Shinella zoogloeoides: one gene and its partner. The protein of the gene in region 1 interacts with the protein of each later gene in a pairwise test. Links are inferred from orthologs where the notes say so. Each region holds a gene or a part of one and is shown in the gene's direction. Other genes may lie near its edges.

Region 1 (3,213 bases):
ACCATGAACTGCACCGCGAGGATGACCACCAGCGACAGGAACAGGCCGAGCGTCGCCGTCGTCTGGATCCACGATGTGAAGTAGCCGCGCCGGCCGTCCGGGGCATGCTCGGCCACATAGGTGGCAGCGCCGCCATACTCGCCGCCGAGCGCCAGGCCCTGCAGCATGCGCAGCAGGATCAGGATGATCGGGGCGGCGATGCCGATGGACGCGGCACCGGGCAGGAGGCCCACGACGAAGGTCGAGAAGCCCATGATGAGGATGGTGACGAGGAAGGTGTATTTGCGGCCGACGAGATCGCCGAGGCGGCCGAACACCAACGCGCCGAACGGACGCACGAGGAAGCCGGCGGCGAAGGCGAGCAGCGCGAAGATATTGCGCGTCGTCTCGGGATACTGGCTGAAGAAGGTCGCGCCGATATAGATCGCCAGCGAACCGTAAAGATAGAAATCGTACCACTCGAAAACGGTGCCGAGCGAAGAGGCGAAGATCACCTTCTTCTGCTCGCCCGTCATGGGCGTCGCCTTGGCGTTGCCCACCGTCGAAACATTTGCCATTTGTTTGTCCTCCACAAAAACGGCATACCGGGGCAGCCCATGCTGGTCCGGAGTTTCTCCCTAAAACGCCGGACGGGGTGCGCCTCGATGAAAGAATGGCAGAAAACCCATGGCCGCATCAGCGCTGCTTTGGGCTTATGACTTTCGATGTACGACTTAGGTCGCAGGCACACGATCCGTTACGGAACGCTTGACTCTTCGGCAGATGAGCGTATTCAGCACGCACGCAAAGGAACCTGCATGTACCGCCTTGGACAATCCATCGCCCGCATGATCGCTCCGGCCTTCAACGCCGGACGGGTTCGCTATTGCGTATCGATTTCCAAAACAACGGCCAAAACGACGACGAAAACCGTCTGACGTCTCTGGCCCACCGCTCTCTCCCCGGTATGGCCGGGGACCGAAACCCGCGTCACGGCCGGCGGGTTTCCCCTCCTGACCCGCGGAGAGACAGAGAAAGAGAGCTTTAGACATGGGTTTCAAGATTGCAATCGCCGGCGCGACCGGCAATGTCGGCCGCGAGATGCTGAACATCCTCGCCGAGCGCGGCTTCCCTGCCGATGAGGTCGTGGCACTGGCATCCGCCCGCTCGCAGGGCACCGAAGTCTCCTTCGGCGACAGGACGCTGAAGGTGCAGAACCTCGAAAACTACGATTTCTCCGACACGGACATCTGCCTGATGTCGGCCGGCGGCACGGTTTCGCAGAAGTATTCACCGAAGATCGGTGCCCAGGGCTGCGTCGTCATCGACAATTCCTCGGCCTGGCGCTACGACGCGGAGGTTCCGCTGATCGTGCCGGAAGTGAACCCGGACGCCATCGCCCAGTTCAGCCGCAAGAACATCATCGCCAACCCGAATTGCTCGACCGCCCAGCTCGTCGTCGCGCTGAAGCCGCTGCATGACCGCGCCACGATCAAGCGCGTCGTCGTCTCGACCTACCAGTCCGTCTCGGGCGCCGGCAAGGAAGGCATGGACGAGCTCTTCCAGCAGACCCGCGCCGTCTTCGTCGCCGACCCGGTCGAATCGAAGAAGTTCACCAAGCGCATCGCCTTCAACGTCATTCCGCACATCGACAGCTTCATGGAAGACGGCTACACGAAGGAAGAGTGGAAGGTTCTCGCCGAGACCAAGAAGATGCTCGACCCCAAGATCAAGGTGACCTGCACGGCCGTGCGCGTTCCCGTCTTCATCGGCCATTCCGAATCGGTCAACATCGAGTTCGAGAACGAAATCACCGCGGACGAGGCCCGCGAGATCCTGCGCGAGGCGCCGGGTTGCCAGGTCATCGACAAGCACGAGAACGGCGGCTACATCACCCCGTACGAATCGGCCGGTGAGGACGCCACCTACATCTCGCGCATCCGCGAGGACGCAACCGTCGAAAACGGCCTCAACATGTGGGTCGTCTCCGACAACCTGCGCAAGGGTGCCGCCCTCAACGCCATCCAGATCGCGGAACTGCTCGTCGCCCGCGGCCTGATCAAGGCGAAGAAGCAGGCCGCCTGAAAAAAGGTAGGGACGTTCCGCGTTTCGGTGAAAAGTGGCAACGTTCCCTTAACCAACTATAAATAAAAGTCCCGGTTGTTCCGTCTGAGAACAATCGGGACTTCGCTTTGAACCGGTCCGGCAAGGATGCCGGGCATGTTCACGGCATGGTGCGGTGACAGGAACAGGGGAGCATGGCATGCTCCCGCAGCGGAATTTGACGAAGATCACGGGGTTTTTCATGGGCATGACAAAGAGCGTGGCCAAGGTGCTGGCCGCAATGATCGCTACGGCAGCGCTGCCGGCGATGGCTGAAGCAGCAAGCTGCGGCAACGATGCGGGCGGTTTTCCGTCCTGGGTGGAATCCTTCAAGGACGAGGCGGCAAGCCGCGGCATCAGCCGCTCGACGCTGGACAAGGCCTTCGCCAATGTCAGCTACGCCCGCGCCACGATCCGCGCCGACCGCGGCCAGAAGAGCTTCAAGCTCTCGCTCGACCAGTTCATGCAGAAGCGCGGCGGCCAGGCGATCATCCGCCGCGGCAAGAGCCTGAAGCAGCAGAACGCCGCCCTCTTCAAGCGCATCGAGAGCCGCTACGGCGTGCCGGCCGGCCCGCTTCTGGCGATCTGGGGCATGGAAACCGGCTTCGGCGGCTTCCTCGGCAAGGAACACACCATCTCGGCCGTCGCGACGCTCGCCTATGACTGCCGCCGTTCGGACTATTTCACCAATCAGCTCTATGCCACGCTGCAGCTCGTGCAGAACGGCACGCTCAGCACCTCGGCACGCGGCGCGGCGCACGGCGAAATCGGCCAGACGCAGTTCCTGCCGGCCAACGTCCTGAAATACGGCGTCGACGGCGACGGCAACGGCCGCATCGACCTCGTCGGCTCGAAGGCCGACGCGCTCGCCTCCACGGCGAACTTCCTGCGCGGCCACGGCTGGAGCGCCGGCGGCGGCTACCAGCCGGGCGAAGGCAATTTCGGCGCCCTGCAGGGCTGGAACGCGGCAAGCGTCTACCAGCGCGCGATCGCCATCATCGGCGCGGAAATCGACGGCAACTGATCGCCGGCATCTTCCGAATGCAAAAAACCCGGTGCGAGGCTTCGCGCCGGGTTTTTCGTTGAAAGCTTTCGCGATTCGGAAAACGCGAAAATGCTCTAAAGGCTCGG
Region 2 (3,196 bases), 3.5 Mb from region 1 along the record:
ACGCTTTCGAATTCAAGCTCTCCGATGCGCGCGCCCCGGCGCGCCAGCTTTTCCGTCGAGGTGAGGATGAGGTCCACATCCTTCTGCGCCGAGGTAAAATGGCCGTGCAGCTTGCGCACCCGGTCGTCGAGCCGCGTCAAATCGTCCATCAGCCGTGCGACCTCGCCCTGGATGACATGCGCCTGCTCGCGCATGCGCTGGTCCTTGAGGAGCGCCTGGAGCACCTGCACGGAGAGCATGAGCAGCGAGGGCGAGACGATGACGATGCGCGCCCGATGCGCGCGCTGCACGACGCCCTCGAAATTCTCGTGGATGCTGGCGAAGATCGATTCCGAGGGCACGAAGAGGAAGGCCGTGTCCTGCGTTTCTCCCGCCAGCAGGTATTTTTCGGAAATATCCCGGATATGGGTCTCCATGTCGCGGCGGAACTGCTGGGCGGCGATTTTTACCGCCTCCGGCGGGCGCCCGTCCGACATGGCGTTCCATGCCTCCAGCGGGAACTTGGCGTCGACGACGAGCGGCGGCTGACCATTCGGCATGCGGATCGTGCAATCGGGGCGCACGCCGTTGGAAAGCTGCGCCTGGAACTGGTAAGCGCCGTGCGGCAGTGCATCGGCGATGATCGTCTCCATGCGCGATTGGCCAAAGGCGCCGCGCGTCTGCTTGTTGGAGAGGATCGCCTGCAAGCCGACCACGTCCTTGGCCAGCGACTGGATGTTGGTCTGCGCCGTGTCGATGACGGCAAGCCGTTCCTGCAAGCGCCTGAGATTCTCGTGGGTCGCGCGCGTCTGCTCGGAGATCGACTGGCCGAGGCGCTGCGTCAGGCCGTCGAGCCGCGCATTGATCGCCTGGTTCGTCTCGGATTGTTTTGCGCCGAAGACCTCCGCCATCGCCCCGACGCGTCCCTGCATCTCGGTCTGCGCCCTCAGTAGCTCGGCAAAGCGCAACTCCGCGATCGCCGCGGCTTCACGCTGGCGGGCATGGCTGCGGCGGGCAGAGACGAAGCCGAAGACGGCGAGAAGCGTGACGACAAAGAGGAGCAGCGCCGGGCCGGGGCCGCCGAGCCGGGCGAGGAAGGTCAGGAGCAGGGTATCGAAAGTGGGGTCGATCATGCCGCGACCATAACACGGATTGCGACGGAAACCAGATCATAACGTGAACAAATGAAGTGAAGGGCTGGTGAAGCCGATTGAAAGCCCAAAAAAACCACGCTAAGGGAGGCGCATGACCATCAAGCCGCTGATTATCCTTCCCGATCCGATCCTCCGCGAGGTCTCGAAGCCCATCGAGACCATCGACAGCGAGGTGAAGAAGCTCGCCGATGACATGCTGGAGACCATGTACGATGCGCCGGGCATCGGCCTTGCCGCCATCCAGATCGGCGTTGCGCGCCGTATGCTGGTGCTGGACGTGTCGAAGGACGGCGAGGACAAGGCGCCGCTCGTCTTCATCAACCCGGAGGTCGTCAGCACGTCGGATGCCCGCTCGGTGTACGAGGAAGGCTGCCTGTCGATCCCGGATTATTATGCCGAGGTCGAGCGCCCGGCAGCGATCACCGTCAAGCATCTCGACCGTGACGGCAAGGAACGGCTGACGGAGGCCGACGGCCTGCTGGCGACCTGCCTCCAGCACGAGATCGACCACCTCAACGGTGTGCTGTTCATCGACCATATTTCCAAGCTGAAGCGCGAAATGGTGATCCGCAAGTTCACCAAGGCGGCCAAGCTGCGCGGCAGCAAGGCGCTCTGAGGCGGCAACCGCCGTCTCCCATCCCTACGGAGGCTGACCGATGGCCCTTCGCATCATCTTCATGGGCACGCCGGATTTCTCCGTTCCGACGCTGGAAGCGCTTGCCAGCGCTGGCCACGAGATCGTCGCCGTCTATTCCCAGCCGCCGCGCCCGGCCGGCCGCCGCGGCCTCGAACTGGTCAAGTCGCCGGTTCAGCAAGCCGCGGAGAAGCGTGGCATCCCCGTCCGCACGCCGGTCAATTTCCGCGAGGAAGCCGATCGCGCGGCGTTCCGTGCGCTGAATGCGGACGTCGCCGTCGTCGTCGCCTATGGCCTGCTGCTTCCCGAAGCGATCCTCACCGGCACGCGGCTCGGCTGCTACAACGGCCATGCCTCGCTGCTGCCGCGCTGGCGCGGCGCGGCGCCCATCCAGCGCGCGATCATGGCCGGCGACACCGAGACCGGCATGATGGTCATGAAGATGGACAAGGGTCTCGATACCGGACTGGTCGCGCTCACCCGCCGCGTGGCGATAAGCGACACGATGACCGCCGGTGAACTGCACGATGTGCTGATGCAGGCCGGCGGCGGGCTGATGGCCGAGGCCATGGCAAAGCTCGAGGCCGGCGATCTTCCGCTGACGCCGCAGGCCGAGGGGGGCGTGCTCTACGCCGCCAAGATCGACAAGGCCGAAACACGCATCGACTTCTCCCGCCCTGCCGGCGACGTGCACAACCATATTCGTGGCCTCTCGCCGTTCCCCGGCGCCTGGTTCGAGCTTTCCGTCGCCGGCAAGCCCGAACGCGTCAAGGTGCTGGCCAGCGAACGCTCCAGCGAGACCACCGCAAAACCCGCCGGAACGGTGCTCGACGGCCGGCTGACCGTCGCCTGCGGCGATGGTGCGGCGGTGCGGCTCGTGCGCCTGCAGAAGGCCGGCGGCAAGCCGCTCGATGCGGCGGACTTCCTGCGCGGCACGCCGGTTCCTGCCGGCGAGGTCCTCGCCTGATGCCGCGCTACCGCCTGCGCATCGAATATGACGGCACGCCCTATGTCGGCTGGCAGCGGCAGGACAACGGCCATTCCGTGCAGGGCGCCATCGAGGCGGTGATCCTTTCCCTGACCGGCGAGACCGTGTCGATCCGCGGCGCGGGGCGGACGGATTCCGGCGTGCACGCCATGGGGCAGGTCGCCCATGCGGACCTGTCGCGCATCTGGGCGGGGCACACGCTCCGCAACGCGCTCAACGCCCATCTCGGCATGGCCGGCGAGCGCGTGGCGATCCTCGACGCGGCTGAAGTGCCCGACGATTTCGACGCCCGCTTTTCGGCGGTGAAGCGGCACTACCTCTATCGCATCATCTCGCGCCGCGCGCCGCTGGCGCTGGAAGCGAACCGCGCCTGGTTCGTCGCCAAGGAGCTGGACCACGCGGCCATGCACGCGGCTGGCCAGATGCTGGTCGGCCGGCACG

The links.
Region 2: the proteins of Q9316_RS18640 (region 1) and def interact in binary tests that used the Escherichia coli proteins (3 or more experiments, as listed by UniProt). The link is inferred for Shinella zoogloeoides from one-to-one orthologs.

What each region holds. Positions count from the first base shown.
Region 1 is NZ_CP132311.1:3,588,825-3,592,037, forward strand. Bases 152-3,046 are described here. They hold Q9316_RS18640 (aspartate-semialdehyde dehydrogenase), read left to right. Parts: upstream 152-1,029; coding sequence 1,030-2,064; downstream 2,065-3,046. Other genes in these bases: Q9316_RS18635 (MFS transporter), read right to left, coding at 152-557; Q9316_RS18645 (lytic murein transglycosylase), read left to right, coding at 2,285-3,046. Outside these bases: more of Q9316_RS18635, read right to left, coding at 1-151; more of Q9316_RS18645, read left to right, coding at 3,047-3,106; Q9316_RS18650 (carbonic anhydrase), read right to left, coding at 3,202-3,213.
Region 2 is NZ_CP132311.1:50,876-54,071, forward strand. The notes cover bases 109-2,986. They hold def (peptide deformylase), read left to right. Parts: upstream 109-1,224; coding sequence 1,225-1,749; downstream 1,750-2,986. Other genes in these bases: Q9316_RS01135 (DNA recombination protein RmuC), read right to left, coding at 109-1,112; fmt (methionyl-tRNA formyltransferase), read left to right, coding at 1,790-2,734; truA (tRNA pseudouridine(38-40) synthase TruA), read left to right, coding at 2,734-2,986. Outside these bases: more of Q9316_RS01135, read right to left, coding at 1-108; more of truA, read left to right, coding at 2,987-3,196. UniProt on the Escherichia coli protein: Removes the formyl group from the N-terminal Met of newly synthesized proteins. Requires at least a dipeptide for an efficient rate of reaction. N-terminal L-methionine is a prerequisite for activity but the enzyme has broad specificity at other positions.